3 regions of the Bradyrhizobium sp. STM 3566 genome follow, and region 2 is predicted to be linked to each of the others. Evidence: riboswitches for the same ligand, from Rfam matches in the RefSeq annotation. Region 2 holds a riboswitch; each other region holds the start of a gene.
The links. A riboswitch is a leader RNA that binds a small molecule or an ion and turns the genes downstream of it on or off. The one in region 2 is predicted to bind glycine.
Positions count from the first base shown of each region.

Region 1: another riboswitch for glycine. It lies ahead of P6U27_RS13580 (D-amino acid dehydrogenase); the one in region 2 lies ahead of P6U27_RS31220 (D-amino acid dehydrogenase).
Region 3: another riboswitch for glycine. It lies ahead of gcvT (glycine cleavage system aminomethyltransferase GcvT); the one in region 2 lies ahead of P6U27_RS31220 (D-amino acid dehydrogenase).

Region 1 covers NZ_CP120692.1:2,863,654-2,871,017, forward strand. Annotated here, with positions in the region: gene P6U27_RS13565 (ABC transporter ATP-binding protein) at 1-1,123, opposite strand, end outside; gene P6U27_RS13570 (ABC transporter permease) at 1,280-2,167, opposite strand; gene P6U27_RS13575 (ABC transporter permease) at 2,187-3,128, opposite strand; gene P6U27_RS13580 (D-amino acid dehydrogenase) at 3,307-4,608, opposite strand; glycine riboswitch at 4,677-4,789, opposite strand; glycine riboswitch at 4,793-4,897, opposite strand; gene P6U27_RS13585 (M20/M25/M40 family metallo-hydrolase) at 5,004-6,131, opposite strand; gene P6U27_RS13590 (ABC transporter substrate-binding protein) at 6,399-7,364, shown strand, end outside.
Region 2 covers NZ_CP120692.1:6,551,023-6,558,386, reverse strand. Annotated here, with positions in the region: partial or broken gene P6U27_RS31225 (IS3 family transposase) at 39-1,226, shown strand; gene P6U27_RS31220 (D-amino acid dehydrogenase) at 1,634-2,881, opposite strand; glycine riboswitch at 2,943-3,030, opposite strand; glycine riboswitch at 3,034-3,133, opposite strand; gene P6U27_RS31215 (D-aminoacyl-tRNA deacylase) at 3,935-4,873, shown strand; gene P6U27_RS31210 (M24 family metallopeptidase) at 4,959-6,182, shown strand; gene P6U27_RS31205 (M20 aminoacylase family protein) at 6,566-7,364, shown strand, end outside.
Region 3 covers NZ_CP120692.1:2,719,717-2,727,080, forward strand. Annotated here, with positions in the region: gene P6U27_RS12860 (hypothetical protein) at 1-30, shown strand, start outside; gene gcvP (aminomethyl-transferring glycine dehydrogenase) at 154-3,021, opposite strand; gene gcvH (glycine cleavage system protein GcvH) at 3,176-3,544, opposite strand; gene gcvT (glycine cleavage system aminomethyltransferase GcvT) at 3,555-4,700, opposite strand; glycine riboswitch at 4,846-4,934, opposite strand; gene alaS (alanine--tRNA ligase) at 5,155-7,364, shown strand, end outside.

The sequences.
Region 1 (7,364 bases), 3.7 Mb from region 2:
AGCGGTAGGGATCCTGGAACACGATCTGGATCTTCTGCCGGTGCGGCTGCAGCAGGCGGCGCGAGATGTCGGCGATCTCGCGGCCGGCAAGGCGCACGCCGCCCGAGGTCGGATCGATCAGGCGGACGATGCAGCGCGCGACCGTCGACTTGCCCGAGCCGCTTTCGCCGACGATGCCGAGGGTGCGGCCCTTGCGCAAGGTCAGCGTGACCTTGTCGGCGGCGACGACCTCGCGGCCTTTGCCGAAGAAGGCGCGCTCCTTGTAGATCTTGCTGAGCTCGTTGGCTTCCAGCACGATCGGCTCGCGGGTCTCCTCGCGCGGTTGTCGCGGCACCAGGCTCGGCACTGAAGCCAGCAGGTTGCGGGTATACTCCATGGTCGGGTTGCGCAGCACGGTCTCGAGCGGGCCGGTCTCCACGAGGCGGCCTTGCCGCATCACCGCGACGCGGTCGGCGATCTCGGCGACCACGCCCATGTCGTGGGTGATGAACAGCACGGCGGTGCCGTGATCGCGCTGGAGGTCGCGGATCAGGGTCAGGATCTGCTTCTGCGTGGTGACGTCGAGCGCGGTGGTCGGCTCGTCGGCAATGAGGAGCTTCGGCTCCAGCACCAGCGCCATCGCGATCATGATGCGCTGGCGCTGGCCGCCGGAGAGGCGGTGCGGATAGGAGGCGAAGATGCGCTCGACCTGGGGCAGGCGAACCTGCTCCATCATGTCGAGGATGCGCTTCTTGCGCGCTTTGGCATCGAGATCGGTATGGGCGCGCAGCACCTCGTCGATCTGGCGGCCGACCGGCACCACCGGATTGAGCGCGGTCATCGGCTCCTGGAAGATCATGGCCATCTGTGTGGCGCGGAGCTGGCGCAGGCGGCGGTCGGTCGCGGTGAGCACCTCTTCGCCGACCAGCTTGATGCTGCCGCCGGTGGGAACCAGCGTCCCCTTCGGCAGCAGGCCCATCGTGGTGAGCGAGGTCACCGACTTGCCCGAGCCGCTTTCGCCGACGAGACACAGCGTCTCGCGCTCGCGCACCTGGATCGAGATGCCATCGATGATGTTGGCGCCCTTCGGCTTCTTGCCGACGGAGACGACGAGATTGTTGATGTCGAGAACGAGTTTGGTCATCAGGTCACTCCGTCGTCATTGCGAGGAGCCCGCGACAAGATTGCAGAGCAATTCTGCGCTGGCGACGAAGCAATCCAGAATCCTTCCGCGGAGGCAGACTGGATTGCTTCGCTTCGCTCGCAATGACGGAACAAGGGGATGGGCCGGGGAAACAAATCACTTGCCCTCCCGCTGCTTCATGCGGGGATCGAGGGCGTCACGTGCGGCGTCGCCGATCAGGTTGATGCTGAGGATGGCGATCGAGAGCAAGAGGCCCGGCCAGAAGATCAGCGACGGCTTGATCTGGAAGTACTGGCGACCCTCGGCCATGATGTTGCCCCAGGTCGGCGTCTCCGGCGAGATGCCGGCGCCGAGGAAGGAGAGGATCGCCTCGGTGAGGATCGCGCTTGCGCAGACATAGGTGCCCTGGACGATCAGCGGAGCGATCGTGTTCGGCATCAGATGCCGCCACATGATCTTCGGCAGGCTCGAGCCGACCGAGATCGCGGCCTCGACGTAAGGCTCCTCGCGCGCCGACAGCACGACGGAGCGGACCAGGCGCGCCACGCGCGGGATCTCGGGAATGGTGATCGCGATCAGCACGGTCCAGAGGCTGGCGCCGGAGAGCGAGACCACGGCGATCGCGAGCAGGATGCTCGGCATCGCCATCAGGCCGTCCATCACGCGCATCAGGACGGAATCGATCAGCTTGAAGAAGCCGGAGACGAGGCCGATCGCGAGCCCGATGGCGATCGACAGGATCGCCGAACCGATGCCGATCAGAAGCGAGATGCGGCCGCCATAGATCACGCGCGACAACAGGTCGCGTCCGTAAGCGTCGGTGCCGAGCAGGAATTGCGCCGAGGACGGCTTCAATCGCTGCGACGGCGCGAGCTGGATCGGATCATGCGGCGCGATCAGCGGGGCGACGATCGAGACCACCACGATCAGGGCGAGCAGGACCGTCGCCGTGGCGATGATCGGCGTCGAGGTGAGGAATCCGAAGCGCGGCCGCAGTGGCGACGTGATCGGAATGGACGACTGGGGAAGGGTATCGACCGACATGTGTGTTCTTATCCTTGCCTCAGTACCGGATCCGGGGATCGAGCAGGGTGTAGGCGACGTCGATGAGGAGATTGACGACGACATAGATCAGCGACGTCAGCAGGATCATCGCCTGGATCACCGGATAGTCGCGCGCCAGCACCGCATCGACGGTGAGGCGGCCGATGCCGGGGATGTTGAACACGCTCTCGGTGACGACGACACCGGAGATCAGCAGCGCAAAGCCGGTGCCGATCACGGTGATCACCGGCACGGCGGCGTTGCGCAGCGCATGCCGCATCATCACGGCAACCTCGTTGATGCCTTTCGCACGCGCCGTTCGCACGTAATCCTCGCCGAGCACGTCGAGCATCGCCGCGCGCGTCATGCGCGCGATCAACGCGATGTAGATGAAGGACAATGCGCAGGTCGGCAGGATGATACGCTCGAAGAACGGCCCGAAGCCGTTCGAGATGCTGCGGAAGCCCTGCACCGGCACCCAGCGCAAATCGATCGCGAAGATCTCGATCAGGACATATCCGACCACGAACACCGGGACCGAGAAGCCCAGGACCGACAGGCCCATCACGAAACGGTCGATCCAGGTGCCGTGCTTCCACGCCGCGATCACGCCCAGCGGCACTGCGACGATCACGGCGAGGACGATGGTCGACAGCGCGATCGAGATCGACGGCTCGACGCGCTGGCCGATCATCTTCATCACCGGCAGGTTGGAGATCAGCGAGGTTCCGAGGTCGCCGTGCAGCAGCTTGCTCACCCAGGTGATGAACTGCACGATCAGCGGCTCGTTGAGGCCGAGCGAGGCGCGGATGCGCTCGAGCCGTTCCGGCGTCGCGTTGTCGCCGGCGAGGATCGCGGCGGGATCGCCGGGCGTCAGCCGCAGCAGCAGGAACACGAACAGAGCGACGACGCCCATCACGGGCACCGCGGCCAGAACGCGGCGAATAAGATAACCCAGCATGCACCTATCTCCGGCTGCGGAACTTGTGGCGCCTCGAGGCACCCGGGAATTCTGTCGTGTCTATCATGCCTATCACTTGGACTGAAAAGGCTGCCCGGAGACGCCATCCTCTTGGGGCAAATTGTGTGCCAAGGGCTGCCCTGTAGCAAGAGGCCGGCATGTCCCCGGCATCGGCCACTCAGGATGCATGTCGCAGTTCATGCTCACCCCTAAGTGAAGGCACGGTCGGCGTCGCATTGAGCCCGCGCCAGCCGTCGATGGTCTGGGCAATCATCTGCGCCGTCGCCGCCGACAGAGTCCAGCCGAGATGGCCATGGCCGGTGTTGAAGAACACGCCCGGTATCCGTCCCGCGCGCACCACCGGCATCATGTTCGGCATCATCGGGCGCAGCCCGGCCCAGGGCACGACGCGCGACGTTTCGACGGCGGGGAAGTTGCTGCGCACCCAGTCGATCAGCGGCTGCACGCGGTCGGCGCGGATGTCGCGATTGAAATCGTTGAACTCGGCGGTGCCGGCGACGCGAAAGCGATCGGCCCCGAGCCGGCTGGTGACGATCTTGGCGGCCTCGTCGAGCAGGCTCACGGTCGGGGTGGCGTTGCGGCTCTCGGCGGTGTCGAGCTGCACGGTGATCGAGTAGCCTTTCACCGGATAGACGTTGACGCGCTCGTCGAGCAGGGCGGCGAAATGACGGCTCGCAACGCCCGCGCAGACCACGACGCCGTCCGCCTTCAGCATGCCGCGTTGAAACGCGTCAGCATCGCTCGTCGCGAGATCGGCCCAGCCGATGACAAAGCCGCTGCCGGTCCGTGCGATCGAATCGATGTTGGCCTCATGAATGAAGGTCGCACCACGCCGCTTGCAGGCTTCCGCCAGCCCGCGGGTGAACTTGTGGATATCGCCGGTCGCATCCGACGGCGTGAAGAAGCCGCCATAATAGTCCTTCCGCAGTGTCGGCTCGATCGCGCGGATTTCCTCCGGCGTCACCGGGCGGCGGTCGAGGCCACCTTCCTGCAGTAGCGCATTGACGCGCAGACCGGATTCAAAGCCGGCCTTGTCACGATAGATGTGGAGGATGCCGCGGCGCTCGAGATCGAAGTCGATGCCTTCGCGCGCAGCAATGTCGAACAGATGCCTGCGCGCTTCGATCGCCAGCCGCGTGGTCTCGATGGTGTTGGCGCGGTAGTTGCCGATATTGGCGACGAACTCGCTCATCCACGAATATTTGTGCCAGTTCGGCCGCGGATTCATCAGCAGCGGCGCATCGCGCCGGAACATCCAGCGCAGGCCCTTCAGGATCGTCGCGGTAGAGTTCCACACCTCGGCATTGCTGGCGGAGAGCTGTCCGCCGTTCGCAAACGAGGTTTCCATTGCGGCATAGCGGTGCTTGTCGAGCACCGTCACCTTGTAACCGCGTTCCAGCAGGGCATAGGCGGTCGTTACGCCGGTGATGCCGGCGCCGATGATGGCGATATGAGTCATGATGAAGTCGGGGCTCCCGTGAGTTAGAGATGGCTGACCGCCGGCTCGAAAGCCGTTGGCGGCGCCCCATCTGTCACGGTTACCTGAGAGCTTGATCCGGCGCGGACCTCGGAAGGTCAGCCTCGGACTATCCCCTTCGGTGGACGTCACGATGATCAAATCGTGCCGTCTCTCTCCAGATCGTCCTGTCGATACAGTCCTTTTGCCTGAGAGTTTCCGGGGCGGTTGCTCCGTCGGCGCCGTAACGAAAGCAGCATGCCTTCGTTGCGATCTCTCCCGCATCGTCGCGTGCACAAGCCGAGCAGTACGATACGCCTCATTTTTGGACAAGGCTAAATTTCGACCCCGATTGCCAATGCATTGTGCAGTGCGAAGCCTGCGTCGTCGCTGCGCCGTTACTCCAACGTCGCCAGCAATCCCGCCATCAAGCGTCCCCGCTCGACCAGGCTATCGACCTCGATGAACTCCTCGAGCGTGTGGCCGTTGCCGCCGCGGACGCCGAGGCCGTCGAGCGTTGGGATTCCCATCGCGCCGGTGAAGTTGCCGTCGGAGCCGCCGCCGGAGCTTGCATGCGGTAATTCCGCGCCGAGGGATTTGGCGATGCGCGCCTTTTCGTACAGCGCCATGGTGCCGGCATCCGGCTCCCAGACCGGCCGCGTCACGCCGCGGGTCACCTTGAACGTGACGTCGTTGTTGGTGCCCGACAGCGCCAGCATCCGCTCGACGCCGCGGTCGAGATCGGCCTGACGCTTGGCCATCGACAGCGCTTCGCCGGTGGCTGTCGTGGCAACGCAATTGACCCATTGTCCGCCGTGGACAACGCCGACCGAGAAGGTGCAATCCTCCGTCGTCATCGCGTCGATCGCGAGGATCTGCCGCGCCATCTCGCGGATCGCCGAACGTCCCGACGACAGCGTCGCGCCGGCGTGGCTCGGCCGTCCCGTCGCTTCGAGATTGAAGCGTGCGATGGCGTAACGTCCGGTGGTGACGCCGTTGTCGGCGCGGCCGGGCTCCGGCACCAGCACGTATTTGTTGCGTGCGGCTTCGGCCTCGATGATGTCGCGCGTGGAGGGCGTGCCGACTTCCTCATCCGGCGTGAACAGCACGGTGATCGGCAGCGGCGTCGTGAACGAGGCGCGCGCCAGCTGGCGGATTGCTTCCAGCGAGAGATAGTTGCCGCCCTTCATGTCGTAGATGCCGGGGCCGTAGCATTTGTTGCCCTCGCGCCGCCATTTCAGCTTCTCGATGGTGCCGATGGGGTGAACGGTATCCATGTGTCCGGCGATCAGGATTCCCGGCTCGCCCTGCTTCGGATGGGGAAAGCGCGCGCGGATGACGCCGCCAAAGCCCTGGCGGCCGGCGATGCGCTCGATGGTCGCACCCATGATCGCCATATCCCGCGCTGCGATATCGAGCATGCGGTTAACGGCACCCGCGTCCCAGGTCGGACTCTCGCATTCCACCCAGGTGCGCAGGCCCTCGAGCATGGCCTCGGAATCGAGGGGAAGATTGGCTGGATTCATCTCAATGTCTCTCAAGCTGCGAAGATGGAACGCGCATTGCATCGGCGCGGGGCAGGACAGCGGAGAGCGTTGTAGAGCTAAACTGATCTTTGTGGAGCCCGTGCGCGCGCCGCGAGGGCTTGCGACGAAACCGGATTGACGCGCTCAACACTGTCTGCAAGTCTCGAAAAGATAAAGGCATTGCATGAGGTTAGTTCGCTCAACGAACGAACCGCATGCTCAACCAATAACCTGCCTTTGAACAGTTTCACGTCAGGAGAACCCTCTATGTTCCACTTCACGCGCCGGGGGCCTCGCGCATTCGCCTCCAAACTTGCGCTGACGGTCGTCGCGCTTTCGACCGCGCTGGCTTCGCCAGTGCTGGCGGCCGGCAAGACCCTCACGGCGGTGATGCATTCGGATCTGCGCATCATCGACCCGATCTTCACCACGGCCTACATCACGCGTGACCATGGCTACATGGTCTACGACACGCTGGTCGCTCCGGATTCGAATTTCAAGATCCAGCCGCAGATGGCGGACTGGAAGATCTCCGATGACAAGCTCACCTACACCTTCACCCTGCGCGATGGCCTGAAGTGGCATGACGGTGCGCCGGTGACGGCGGAGGACTGCGTCGCCTCGCTGAAGCGCTGGGCTGCGGTCGACGGCATGGGCCAGAAGCTCATGGACTTCACCGCGAGCCTCGAGGCGACCGACGCCAAGACCATCACGCTGAAGCTGAAGGAACCCTACGGCCTCGTCCTCGACTCCATCGGCAAGCCGTCCTCGCGCGTCGCCTTCATGATGCCGAAGCGTCTCGCCGAGACGCCGCCGGACAAGCAGATTCCCGAGCAGATCGGCTCGGGTCCCTTCAAGTTCGTGCAGGGCGAATTCCAGCCCGGCGTGAAGGCGGTCTATGTCAAGAACACCGACTACGTGCCGCGCAAGGAGCCGGCGAGCTGGACCTCCGGCGGCAAGGTGGTGAAGGTGGACCGCGTCGAGTGGATCACCATGCCGGACTCGCAGACCGCGGTGAACGCGCTGCAGTCGGGCGACATCGATTTCATGGAAAATCTGCCATACGACATGCTGCCGGTGCTGGAAGCGAACAAGGAGCTCACGATCGAGGTCTCCAATAAGTTCGGTTTCCAGACCCTCGGCCGCATGAACTTCCTCTATCCGCCGTTCGACAACGTGAAGGTGCGCCGCGCTGCCTTGCTGGCGATGAACCAGAAGGACGTTCTCGACGCG
Region 2 (7,364 bases):
AGAAGGAGTTAGAGTCCGGCCCGAGGAAGGACGGACAGATGAAGCGAGCAAGGTTCACGGAAGAGCAGATTATCGCGATATTGAAGGAGCATGAGGCGGGAGCGAAGACGGCTGACCTGGCTCGCAAGCATGGGATCTCCGAAGCGACGATCTACAATTGGAAAGCCAAATTCGGCGGCATGGACGTTTCCGAGGCGAAGCGGCTGAGGGCCTTGGAAGAGGAGAACGCGAAGTTGAAGAAGCTTTTGGCCGAGCAGATGCTCGACGCCGCCGCCCTCCGCGAGCTGCTTTCAAAAAAATGGTAGGGCCCGCCGCCAAGCGCGCTGCGATCGCGCATCTGCAGGCCGTCATGAGCCTGTCGGAACGGCGGGCCTGCTCGATTGTGGGGGCGGATCGGAAGATGATCCGCTATCGCTCCAACCGCCCGCCGGACGCAGTTCTGCGTGGCCGATTGCGCGATCTCGCCAACGAGCGGCGGCGTTTCGGCTATCGCCGGCTATTCGTCTTGCTGCGGCGGGAGGGCGAACCGTCGGGGATCAACCGGATCTACCGGCTTTATCGCGAAGAAGGGCTCACCGTCCGCAAGCGACGAGCCCGCCGCAAGGCCGTGGGGACCCGGGCTCCGATCCTGGTGGAGGCTAAGCCCAATGCCCGCTGGTCGCTGGACTTCGTTCGCGACCAGTTCGCCAACGGCCGGCGCTTCCGCATCCTCAACATCGTCGACGACGTCACCAAGGAATGCCTAGGCGCCATTCCAGAGACGTCGATCTCGGGACGGCGCGTGGCCCGCGAACTGACGGCAATCGTCGAGCGACGCGGAAAGCCAGGAATGATCGTGTCCGACCATGGCACCGAGTTCACCTGCAACGCCATGCTCGCCTGGAGCAAGGACACAGCCATCGCTTGGCACTTTATCGCGCCGGGAAAGCCGATGCAGAACGGCTTTTATCGAGAGTTTTAATGGTCGGATGCGCGATGAACTGCTCAATGAGACCCTATTCTTCGATCTCGACGACGCCCGCGCCAAGATCGCGGGTTCGGTCGCCGACTACAATATCCGTCGGCCTCACTCGTCGCTGAAATACCTCACCCCCGCGGCCTATGCCGCCCACCTCACCGCAACGGACGATCGGCTGCGCAACCCCGACCAGCTCCGCCGATCGTCCGTTGCTCCACCCGCGCCACTTGGCGTACAAACCACCGAGACTCTAACCGCCGCTGGATGAAAGTTCAGTGGCAGCTCAGGTTGGTTTTACGCTTGGGTGAGCGGCGCGAACGGCTTTGGCGCCTGATTCGGGCCGCGCAAAGCTACGTCCTGCCCTAATGCAAACGGCACTTCACGGTGTGTACCGCGTGCGCCTTGCTAAGAAACGACGTCGCTCATGCAGCCCCATCTGGTCGGTGTCCATTCGGGACGGTCGCAACAACTGCGTCATACGAAGGCTTTGGAAACAGCGTGCCAAGTGGTCCGCAGGATCTTACCTGTACAATGAATTGCCGGAACCAAGTCGCCCTGACTGACGGGCGCATCATCCTTCGAAGGCGACTGCAAATCCCGCTTCCGCGCTATCACAAGCGACATGCTCCTGCCGCGATATCGGCGGGAGCATGAACCAGGACCCATTCAACAGGATCAGGACACGGATGCGCTCAGCCGAGTATTGCTGCGGTCTGTCGCAATGACATCAGCGATCATTTCAGCTGTGACAGCGGATAATGTCCAGCCGAGATGGCCATGGCCGGTGTTGTAGAAAACATTCGGGCGTTTGCTTCGGCCAACCCTCGGCATCATGCTAGGTGTCATAGGACGCAAGCCCGCCCATGGCACCACTTGAGCGGTAGACACATCCGGAAACGATCGCTCTACCCACCGTATCAGAGGCTTAATTCGGTCCCAGCGGATGTCGCGGTTTTCGCCATTAAACTCGGCGGTCCCCGCGACCCGGAAGCGATCTTCTCCTAACCGGCTGGTCACGATCTTGGTGGCCTCATCAAGCAGGCTGACACGGGGCGCAGCCTTTTGGCTCGTTTCGTCTCTCAGCTCTACCGTGATGGAGTAGCCCTTGACGGGATAAATGTTTATGTTGTCCCCCAGCATTGAACCAATGCGGCGGCTGCCGACCCCCGCGCAAACCACTGCGCGTTCGGCCTTGAGTTCTTCCTTTAGCGAACCTCGTTTCCAGTGTACGACCACGCCGTCTCGATCGGACCGCATGCCGCAGATCTCGGCACCAAAGACGAAGCGTACGCCCCCTCGCTCGCAAGCCGCAGCGAGGCCGCGCGTAAACTTGTGAATGTCGCCGGTTGAGTCAGACGGGGTAAAGAATCCGCCATAATACTGATCGCGCAGAGCTGGCTCTATTGTAAGCATTTCAGAGGGCGTCACGGGACGGCGATCCAATCCGCCCTTGAGCAGCAACTGATTCACGCGAGAGGCCGCATCGAAGTCGAGCTTGCTCGAGTAAACGTGCAAAATTCCTCGCCGCTCCAAGTCGAAATCGATGCTCTCCCGATCGGCTAGCTCAAAAAGATGCTTGCGAGCAGCTATCGCGAGTTTCGTCGTTTCGATCGTGTTGTGGCGGTAGTTTCGAATCTGGCCTACGAACTCTGCCAGCCAAGTATACTTGTGAAAACTGGGGCTTGGGTTCAGCAACAATGGTGCGTCTTTGCGCAGCATCCACCTCAAGCCTTTAACGATTGTTGCGATGCTATTCCACACCTCGGCATTGCTCGCCGACAATTGGCCGCCGTTCGCAAACGAAGTGTCCATCGCCGGATAGCGCTGGCGATCCAAGACTGTAACCGAATAGCCGCGGCGGGCCAGGGCATAGGCAGTTGTAACTCCGGTGATACCGGATCCTATAATGACGATCGTACTCATCGTGTGCTCCAGGACAGGATTCAACGAACGGTGAATGGCTTCGCCATGTCTCCGTCCCCAAATCTGTCCCTGCACCTGAGAGCTTTGTCCGCAATCCTCGTGGATCACGGTCCCCTTCGGTGGGTGCTGACCAGCACCTCTCTCCAGATCGTCCTCGGTGTACGGTCCTGGGCCTGAGAGTTTCCTTGGGGAGTTGCTCCGTCGGCGGTGATACGCCTTTGCAGGCTTATCGCGCTCTCCCGCACACCATCATCAGACACGATAATACTCTCAGACGTACTCGCTACCTGTCAAGCCGTGATGAATCGTCGGACCCAAAAAGTGGACGCGTAAGCGACAACTCGATTTTTGCCCTAGCTCGAACAACTCGGTGTTTGCCCCAGCTCCCTACCAAGATTAGCAGGTGGTCTGTTGCCTGGTACTATGCTGATCTCGCTTTTTGATGATTGCATTCGCCGGACATCCCAGTGGTTTCGCCCATTGGTTTTCAGCGCGCTATCGGCGGCAAGCGCAGAAATACTGCGGGATCCCCAAAAGAACGCACAATGTTTGCGTGGCGACGCTCTAATAAATAAGCGGTGGTGTAGGACCCTACGAAGCTGTGCCTGGCATGCATCTCTTTCAAAGTCGAGCCAAAATGGAGGACTGCGCGCCTGAGGCGGTCGCTCTGCTCGATGAGAGGCTCTTCACATCGCTTGCGTCGACGTCTCTGGCTTGTGGCGGCAGGATTCGCTGCTCTCGTTCGCCGCGCAGGCAGGTTAAGTTCGCTGATGGTCCGGCGATCCGCTGCCGCGATCTTCAATTTGCGCGAGTTCCGCTCGCTGCTCCGTCAAACAGGCTCGCCCGTAACAGAACTCAGTGCGCGAGGGGCGCGGTTGTGACGCTATTCGGGCTTGAGTTAATCTCCTCCCGCCCGCCCACTCTCGTCGCCGTGCAAGCGCGGATTTCGGTTCAGGGAGCATCGTGTTTTCCGAGAAAGTCGAAAAGACGGCGCCAATTTGAAGATAGACGTCCTGTGCTCTCGATCGGCTTTGAACTGGGCGGAGGGTCTCGATGAGACATGGCGTCTTTGTCTTCTGCGTCGATCGGGAAAAAGACCCCGTCGCGGGGCACGTGCTGGATGCTCTCAAGGCCGAATGCGCTCTCGTTCCAACGAGTTTCGAAGTCGATGGGCACTCCGTCCTCGAAATCGCTGGCCTGCATGACGCCAGAATTTCGATCGTGGCCACGAACGAGGTCGTAAGTAACGACTATGCGCGCTACGCGCCAATCTTGAATGAACGCTTCGGTGATGCCAACGTTATTGGTATCGTGAATTGGCACGAGGGTGCCAACGCGCCAAACGCGATCTTCTCGGTTCAAACGACTGGCGATCTGGGCACGGGAACCTTTAGCGCGGTCGACCCCCGGATTACGCGGGGGCTTCTTCTAGCGATCGAAACCGAGCGGGTCACTTCCGGTCTTGACTCCTTTCGGACTTACCTGGAAGCGACTCATTGGTCGGGCGTCAAGGCTGGTGATACCGGGACCCGTCTCGCTGACCTGCGACCGTCGGCTGTCGATATCGAGATCGGTAGCTCGCCCGAAGATTGGGCAAATCCTGTTGCGGCTCGAGTGCTGGCGCGATCGCTACTGCGAATTTTCGATCGTGTTGAGGAACCGGTACACTCCGTGCTCTGCATCGGAGGCGTTCACTTCGAGCCAAGCTTCACGAATGCGGTATTGCAGTCGCGCGATCGACCCCCGATCGCGGCTAGTCACATCCTACCAAACCACTGGCTCGTGTCGCATGGCTATGACCAGGAAAGTCGTTTGATCGACCTGCGAGCTTGCGTGCATTCCATTGTAGGTGGGATCCAAAGCATCGTGTACCACGACAAGCTAAAGGCGCCTTTTAAGGGAGTTGCTCGCCTGATCGCAGAGGAGCTCGGTGTTCCGATGCTTTCGCATAAAAAACTGCGCGCGGCTCTTGCGAAGGATATTGTAGAATGAGCGCGCGAAGGCGGCCATCTGCTGTCGAACCGGCATCAAAATTGTTGGTCGTCCTGCGATTGACGTGTTTCTCTGGAGAAGAGCGATGAACGGTATGGGGATTGGTTCGATTAGGACCATTCAGTATGATCCGTTTCCCCGGATCGAATACGAGGGCCGCGTCGAGCGCGCGCGGCGTTTGATGAAAGAGCATGCCATTGACGCGCTTCTGGCGACGTCCGAACACAATTTGCGGTATTTCATTGGTGAGCCTAGCACGACCCCGCAGCAGACGACCCGGCCACGATTTCTTCTCATTCTTTCGTCAGCTGACCCCGTTGCCATCGTCCCAGAGGGAATCGACCAGTTTTATAAAGAAACGACCTGGGTAAAAGATTGCCGGAGCTGGCCTAGCCCAAATCCGAAAGATGAGGGTGTGTCCGCCCTTGCACGAGCGGTGTGTGAATTACTGCCGGAGCACGCTAGGATCGGCGTAGAGCTTGGCGCGGAGAGTAGGCTTGGTTTCCCCGCAGGAGATTTCTTGCGTGTTGCGGATGCGATCAGGCCTCGAACGTTCGTCGACGCATCGGATCCGATTTTTACCCCTTTGCGAATGATCAAGTCTCCGGCAGAAGTCGGCAGAATTCGAACCGTATGCGGCCTTGTGTCGGACGCATTTGAAGCGCTGCCAACAAAGCTGCGCCTTGGAATGACGGAACGCGAGGCCTGTCGCCAGTTCGAATTCGAATGTTTCAGTCGCGGTGTCGAGAAGACAAGCAAAATAGTGGGTGTTTCTGGCCGCGGGGGATATACGCGTCCTTATGGTGTCCCGAGCGACAAATTTCTGTCGGATGGAGACGTGCTGTTTATTGATGCCGGCTGCCTGTTCGACTTTTATTGGAGCGATTTCGATCGACACTTTGCTTTCGGTGCACCTGATCCGCACACCGAGGATGCCTATCAGGTCGTTTGGGATGCCACCGAAGCGGGAATTGCCGCTGCTAAACCTGGCATTCCGATCTGTGACGTCTGGAGCGCAATGTCAGCCGTACTAAATGGCTCAAACAATCGCGGTAAGGCCACCAACATCGGCCGAATGGGACACTCCATGGGCTTATGGATGCCGGAGTTACCGTCGGTCCAACCGGACGATAGGACGATACTAAAACCAGGCATGATCATTAATATTGAACCGAGCACCTCATATCCCTCCTATTTCGACGGATCACCGAAACTGATGCTGCATGAAGAGGTGGTTGTCCTGACCGAAACTGGCTCGCAGTTGCTCACTTCTCGTGCTCCGCGAAAAATACCGGTGGTAGCCATATAACAAATAAGACGGAACGTAGCAGAAAGGGCATGCCGAGCTCTCGCCGTAAGCCTGAAGCGTCCATGACGTCTCATTGGCGTTTTAGGCCTGTGTCTCAATGGCCGCACGAGAGTGTGGGATATCGAGCAAGCCGGCCTAAGAAACTATGGCAAGTTGAAGCTTTTGAGCAGAGTGCAGAAGCCGACACGGTTTGCGCCAAACAGATGCGACGTCCTGCCATGACATCTCTACATTTTGCTTACGGTGTACTCCATTGAAAAAAGTCAGAATGCGAGCGACTGCAGCGAAAATTACGCGGGGCCGCTTGACGCGTGCGCATCGAGACTCCGCCGCACGCTCGAGCGGTGCTGTATCGACAATGGATTTGGATTTTAAGGTCTGACATGCATAGTGTTGATCAGTTTCGTAATTTACAGCAAGAGGTAACCGCGTGGCGCCGCTATCTTCACGAAAATCCCGAGCTCGACTTTCAAGTACACAATACCGCGAGGTTCGTTGCCGAGAAGCTCGCCTCGTTCGGCATCAATCACATCGAAACGGGGATCGCGGAAACCGGCATCGTTGCATTGATTCAAGGAAAGGGTGGAGACGGCCCCACGATCGGGTTGAGGGCCGACATGGATGCGCTGCCGATTCTTGAGGCCTCAAACAAGCCGTGGTCCTCGAAAGCGCCGGGTAAAATGCACGCATGCGGGCATGATGGTCATACGGCCATGTTGCTGGGCGCTGCGAAATATCTCGCCAGGACGCGCAATTTCAAAGGCTGCGTCGCCTTGATTTTTCAGCCGGCAGAAGAAGTGGAACTCCCCTCCGGCGGCCTGAAAATGGTCCAGGAAGGATTCATGGACCGTTTCAGCATCTCCAAAGTCTTTGGCATGCACAACGCGCCGGGCACAGAGATCGGCAAGTTCAGCATCTGCGATGGGCCGATCATGGCCTCGCAAGACGATTTTGACATTGTCGTGAAGGGTCGGGGCGGCCATGCGGCCAAGCCGCATGAGACCATCGATCCAGTCGTGATTGCGGCGCAGATCATCGTCGGCCTGCAAACCCTGGTCTCGCGCAACACGAATCCGATCAACTCGCTCGTCATCTCAGTGACCAAGTTGAATGCCGCCAACGCCTACAACGTCATTGCCGACCAAGTCGAAATGGCCGGCACTGTCAGAACTCATGTTCCGG
Region 3 (7,364 bases), 3.8 Mb from region 2:
CGCGAAAGCCGATTGTTGATTGCGCCCTAGCGGCGCATTCGATGCCGTAGGGTAGGCAAAGGCGCACTTGCGCCGTGCCCACCATCGTCTAACGCGGCGAAAGGTGGTGGGCACGCTTGCGCTTTGCCCACCCTACGAGACCGCCGTCGCGTCCTACTCCGCAGCTTCCGCGTAGTCGCTCACCGGCGGGCAGGAGCACACCAGGTTACGATCGCCGTAGACGTTGTCGACGCGGCCCACGGGGCACCAATATTTGTCGGTGCGCGAGATGCCGTCCGGGAAGCAGCCTTCGCTGCGGGTATAGGCACGCTTCCAATCGTCGTCGGCGATGTCGTGCACGGTGTGCGGGGCGTGGCGCAAGGGCGAAGCCTCGATTTTGAAGCGGCCGGCCTCGACCTCGGCGATTTCTTTCCGGATCGCGATCATGGCATCGCAGAAGCGGTCGAGCTCGGCCTTCGATTCCGATTCGGTCGGCTCGATCATCAGCGTGCCCGGCACCGGGAAGCTCATGGTCGGGGCATGGAAGCCGTGATCGATCAGGCGCTTTGCGATGTCGTCCACCGTAACACCAGACGTCGTCTTCAGCGGACGCGGATCCACGATGCACTCATGCGCGACGCGGCCCCTCGCATTCTTGTAGAGCACCGGGAAATGCGGTTCGAGGCGCGCTGCGATGTAATTGGCGTTGAGGATCGCGATCTCGGTGGCGCGTTTCAGGCCTTCGCCGCCCATCATCAGGATGTAGATGTAGGAGATGGTGAGGATCGAGGCCGAGCCGACCGGAGCGGCCGAGACCGGGCCGACCGGTGCGGCGCCGTTCGTTGCCGGGTGGCCGGGCAGGAACGGGGCGAGATGCGCCTTGACGCCGATCGGGCCCATGCCGGGGCCGCCGCCGCCATGCGGGATGCAGAAGGTCTTGTGCAAATTGAGATGGCTGACGTCGGCGCCGTAATCGCCGGGCCGCGACAAGCCGACCTGCGCATTGAGGTTGGCGCCATCGAGATATACCTGGCCGCCATGGCCGTGCACGATGTCGCAGATCTCGCTTATATGCTCCTCGAACACGCCATGCGTCGAGGGATAGGTGATCATCACAGCGGCGAGATCGTTGGAATGCTTCTCCGCCTTGGCGCGGAGATCATTGACGTCGACGTCACCGTTCTTCTCGCAGGCGACCACCACCACCTCCATGCCGACCATCGCGGCCGAGGCGGGATTGGTGCCGTGGGCGGAGGAGGGGATCAGGCAGATCTTGCGGTGGCTTTCCCCGCGCGCCGCGTGATAGGCGCGGATCGCGAGCAGGCCGGCATATTCGCCCTGCGCGCCCGAGTTCGGCTGCAGCGAGATCGCGTCGTAGCCGGTGATGTCGCACAGCCATTTTTCCAGCCGCGCGAACAGCGCGTGATAGCCGGCCGCCTGCTCGCGCGGGACGAACGGATGCAGGCTGCCGAATTCCGGCCAGGTCAGCGGCATCATCTCGGTGGTCGCGTTCAGCTTCATGGTGCAGGATCCGAGCGGGATCATGGCGCGGTCGAGCGCGAGGTCGCGGTCACTGAGCTTGCGCATGTAGCGCAGCATCTCGGTCTCCGAGCGATGCGCGTGGAAGACGGGATGGGTGAGGAACGCGGTCGTGCGCTTCAAGCCGTCCGGCAGCGCCTCGCGCGTCGCTGCATCGATCTCGGCATAGGCGAGCGTGCCGCCGAAAGCGCGCCAGACTGCTTCCACGGTCGCGGGCGTCGTGGTCTCGTCGAGGGCGATGCGCAAGGTGCCATGGCCGAGGCCGAGATTGATCTTCTCGGCGGTCGCGCGCGCGATGATCTCGTCGCGCTTGCCGCCGGCATCGACCATCACCGTATCGAAGAAGCTGTCGGATTGCGGCGCGAAGCCGAGCTTGCGCAGGCCGGCCGCGAGCACGGCGGTGCGGCGATGCACGTTGCGGGCGATCTGCATCAAGCCTTCGGGGCCGTGATAGACCGCATACATCGAAGCGATGACGGCCAGCAGCACCTGCGCGGTGCAGATGTTGGAGGTCGCCTTCTCGCGGCGGATGTGCTGCTCGCGGGTCTGCAGCGCGAGACGATAGGCAGGTGCCCCGCGCGAATCCACGGAGAGGCCGACGATACGGCCGGGCAGCGAGCGCTTCAGCGCATCGCGCACCGCCATATATGCCGCGTGCGGCCCGCCATAACCCATCGGCACGCCAAAGCGCTGGGCAGAGCCGATCGCGATGTCGGCACCGAGCTCGCCGGGCGAGGCGAGCAGCGTCAGTGCCAGCAGGTCGGCGGCAACGATCGCGAGCGCGCCCCTGGCCTTCAACGACGCGATCGCGGGCCTGAGGTCGCGCAACGCGCCGGAAGAACCCGGATATTGCAGCAGCGCGCCGAGCACGTCTGATTTGTCGAGATCGGTGAGGGGATCACCGACCACCAGATTCCAGCCGAGCGGCTCGGCGCGGGTGCGCATCACCGCCAGCGTCTGCGGATGCACGTCCTTGTCGACGAAGAAAGCTTTTGCCTTCACCTGCGAGTGCCGCTCAGCGAGCGCCATCGCCTCGGCCGCCGCGGTCGCTTCATCGAGCAGCGAGGCGTTGGCGACGTCGAGCCCGGTGAGGTCGCAGATCATGGTCTGGAAGTTGAACAGCGCCTCCAGCCGGCCCTGGCTGATCTCGGGCTGGTAGGGCGTATAGGCCGTGTACCAGGCCGGGTTCTCCAGGATGTTGCGCTGGATCACCGCAGGCAGGATGGTGCCGGAATAGCCCTGGCCGATCAGCGAGGTGAAGACCTGGTTCTGGGCTGCGAGCTCGGCCATATGCGCGATCGCCTCGGTTTCGCTGAGCGGCTTGCCGAGATCGAGCGGCGATGCCTGCCGGATCGAGGCCGGCAGCGTCTCCGCCATCAGCGCATCGACGCTCTTGGCGCCGACCGTTTCGAGCATTGCGGTGACATCGCGCACTGAGGGGCCGATGTGGCGGCGAACGAAACTGGCGGCGGTGTCGCCATTGGATTTGCGGTGCGCGGTCATCATGGGTCCTCGCTAGGAGTTGCTGTCATGCCCCGCCAAGGCGGGGCATCCAGTAAACGCAGGCGTTTCGGCTAGGGCCGATGGGCCGCGGCGTACTGGATCACCCGCCTTCGCGGGTGATGACACTGAGAATGAGGTTAGAGTTCTCGTCATCTCACGCCGTATGCGCCTTGTAGGCGGCTTCATCCATGAGGCCGCCGAGCTCGCTTTTGTCGGCGATCCTGATCTTGAAGAACCAGGCCGCGCCTTGCGCGTCCGAGTTCACCAGCGCCGGTTCGGCGGCCAGCGCCTCGTTGGTCTCGAGCACTTCGCCGGTAACAGGTGCGTAGACGTCGGAGGCGGCCTTGACCGATTCCACGACGGCGGCGGCTTCGGCCTTCTTCAGCGCGCGGCCGACCTTGGGCAGTTCGACGAACACGACGTCGCCGAGCTGCTGCTGCGCGTAATCGGTGATGCCGACCGTGGCGGTATCGCCGTCGATGGCGAGCCATTCGTGGTCGGAGGTGTACAGCGTCGTGGTCATTGTCTCGTCCTCAGCGTTTGTAGGTGTTTTTCACGAAAGGCATGGCGGCGACTGCGAGCGGCAGTCGCTGACCGCGCACCTCGGCGAAGAGTTTTGTGCCGAGCGCGGCGAGGCTCGCAGGCACGTAGCCCATCGCGACCGGCGCGCTCAGGCTCGGGCCGAAACCGCCCGAGGTGACTTGTCCGATGGGCTCGCCGCCCGCAGCGTCGGCAAAAAGTAGCGCGCCCTCGCGCACCGGCGCGCGGCCCAGGGCGAGCAGTCCGACGCGGCGGCGGGGCGCGCCGCCATCGAAATGGGCGAGGATCTTCTCTGCGCCGGGAAAACCGCCGGCGCGCGTCCCGCCGCTGCGGCGGCTCTTCTGTACCGACCATTCCAGCGCGGCTTCGACCGGCGTGGTCGCGGTGTCGATGTCGTGGCCGTACAGGCAGAGCCCGGCTTCCAGCCGCAGGCTGTCGCGGGCGCCCAGGCCGATCGGCAGCACGTCCGGATTATCCAGCAGCATCTTGGCGAGGCGTTCGGCATCGGCGGCGGGAACCGAGATCTCAAAACCGTCCTCGCCGGTGTAGCCGGAACGCGAGACGAAGCACTTGATGCCGGCAACCTCATGCGGACCGGCGTCCATGAACTTCATCGCCGGGGCCTCTGCACAGAATTTCGCCAGCACCGTTTCCGCCTTCGGGCCCTGCAGCGCGATCAGCGCGCGGCCTTCCAGCGAATCGATGATGCAGTCGCCAGAGAGATTCGCGCGCAGATGCGCCTCGTCCTCAGCCTTGCAGGCGGCGTTGACGACCAGGAACAGGTGATCGCCGAAATTGGCGACCATGAGGTCGTCGAGAATGCCGCCATCGTCATTGGTGAACTGGGCATAGCGCTGCCGCCCCGCGGCGATCGCCACGATATCCTGCGGCACCAGCCGCTCCAGCGCGCGGGCGGCGTCCTCGATCCTCCCGGATTTCGGCCGGAGCGCGATCTGGCCCATATGGGAGACGTCGAACAGGCCGGCGGAGGCCCGGGTATGAAGGTGCTCCTTCAGGACGCCCGCGGGGTACTGCACGGGCATGTCATAGCCCGCGAACGGCACCATCTTGCCGCCCAGGGACACATGGAGGCTGTGGAGGGGTGTACGTTTCAGGGAGTCTTGGTTATTCGCTAGCATCTAAGGGGCCCTCGGCGGTTCCCGGGGAGGATTCCCCGATGGACACCGGTCGAAGCCCCATCTGTCGCTGTGCCTGAGAGTATTATCCCGTCGGCGGACGCAGTCCGGGTCTTATGCCCGTCGGCGCCTCTTTCCAGATGCTGTCAAAGCCACGCGGTCCTTTTGCCTGAGAGTTTCCGGGGCGGTTGCTCCTTCGGCGCCGGCACCAGTGCCGGTCTCTCCCGACGTGGCCGTACGATACAGATGGGTAGAGACCACAGGCCGGCCAAGCCTGTCAACGCGACTTCTGTGCCTTTCAACGGGATTGCGCGCCTGCGGCAACCCTCTGATCTCCTTGCACAGTTTCTGGACAGCGAAGCTGGCCTTGTCTAAAAGCGCTTTGGCCCGCAGATATCAGCCTTAATTTCCGGTTTGGACGGCGGCAGCGGGCCCAAGCATACCCGATTGGATGAACATGAGCGGCGTCAACGAGATCAGGTCGACCTTTCTGAACTTCTTTGCCGAGAACGGCCACGAGGTCGTGCCGTCCTCGCCACTCGTGCCGCGCAACGACCCGACCTTGATGTTCACCAATGCCGGCATGGTGCAGTTCAAGAACGTCTTCACCGGCGTCGAGAAGCGCCCCTATCAGCGCGCCACCACCTCGCAGAAATGCGTGCGCGCCGGCGGCAAGCACAACGACCTCGACAATGTCGGCTACACCGCGCGCCATCTCACCTTCTTCGAGATGCTCGGCAATTTCTCGTTCGGCGACTATTTCAAGGAGCGCGCGATCGAGCTCGCCTGGAAGCTGATCACCTCCGAGTTCGGGCTGAAGAAGGACAAGCTGCTCGTCACGGTCTATCACACCGACGATGAGGCGGCGGGCCTGTGGAAGAAGATCGCGGGCTTCGCCGACGACCGCATCATCCGTATCCCGACTTCGGACAATTTCTGGGCGATGGGCGACACCGGGCCGTGCGGCCCTTGCTCGGAGATCTTCATCGACCGCGGCGAGCACATCTGGGGCGGGCCTCCGGGCTCGCCGGAGGAGGACGGCGATCGCTTCCTCGAATTCTGGAATCTCGTGTTCATGCAATACGAGCAGGTGACGAAGGAGGAGCGCGTGGATCTGCCGCGTCCCTCGATCGACACCGGCATGGGCCTGGAGCGCATGGCCTGCATCCTCCAGGGCGTCGAGAGCGTGTTCGAGACCGACCTGTTCCGTAACCTGATCGACGCGACCGCGTCCGCGCTGGGCAGCGGACCGACCGAGCAGAATGCGGCCTCGTTCCGCGTCATCGCCGACCACTTGCGCTCCTCGGCCTTCCTCGTCTCCGACGGCGTGCTGCCTTCGAACGAGGGCCGCGGCTACGTGCTGCGCCGGATCATGCGGCGGGCGATGCGCCATGCGCAGCTGCTGGGTGCGAAAGAGCCCTTGATGCACCGGCTGGTCTGGGCGCTGGTGCGCGAGATGGGCCAGGCTTACCCCGAGCTGATGCGCGCGGAGAAGCTGATCGAGGAAACGCTGCGGCTGGAAGAGACGCGCTTCCGCAAGACGCTGTCGCGCGGCTTGGCCATCCTCGATGAGAAGAGCGCAGGTCTGAAAAAGGGCGACATGTTCGACGGCGACGTCGCCTTCACGCTGTACGACACCTATGGCTTCCCGCTCGATCTGACGCAGGACGCGCTGAAGTCGCGCGGCATCGGCGTCGACCAGGCTTCGTTCAACGACGCCATGGAGCGCCAGAAGGCCAAGGCGCGCGAGTCCTGGAAGGGGTCTGGTGAAGCGGCTTCCGAGGCAATCTGGTTCCCGCTGCGTGAGAAGCTCGGCGCCACCGAATTTCTGGGCTACGAGACCGAGAGCGCCGAGGGCGTCGTCTCCGCCCTGGTCAAGGACGGCCAGGAAGTTGCCAGCATCAAAGCCGGCGAGACGGGTTCGATCGTGCTCAACCAGACGCCGTTCTATGCGGAGTCCGGTGGTCAGGTCGGCGACACCGGCGTGCTGACGGGGGAGGGCGGCCTCAAATTCCGCGTCACCGACACGCAGAAGAAGCTCGGCGATCTCTTCGTTCACATCGGCGCGGTCGAGAGTGGAGAGCTGAAGCTCGGCGCTGCGCTGCAGCTCGAGGTCGATCATTCGCGCCGCTCCTCGATCCGCGCGCATCACTCGGCGACGCATCTGATCCACGAGGCGCTGCGCCAGGTGCTCGGCGACCACATCGCCCAGCGCGGCTCGCTGGTCGCACCCGACCGGCTGCGCTTCGACTTCGTGCATCCGAAGCCGATCACGGCCGAGGAGCTCGCTCGCGTCGAGGATATCGCCAATGACGTGGTGCTGGAGAACGACGAGGTCACCACTCGCGTGATGGGCGTCGACGAGGCGCGGGAGGCGGGAGCGCGCGCGCTGTTCGGCGAAAAGTATGGTGACGAGGTCCGCGTCGTCTCGATGGGCAAGACCGCGCGCGAGCGCGGCGCCAACGCGCTCGGCTGGTCGGTCGAGCTCTGCGGCGGCACCCATGTGAGGCGCACCGGCGACATCGGCCTGATCACGCTGACCAGCGAGAGCGCGGTCGCCTCCGGCGTGCGCCGCATCGAGGCGCTGACCGGCAATTATGCGCGCAGGCACGCCAACGAGACCATGGCGCTGGCGAAGACCGCGGCGAACGAGCTGCGCACCTCCCT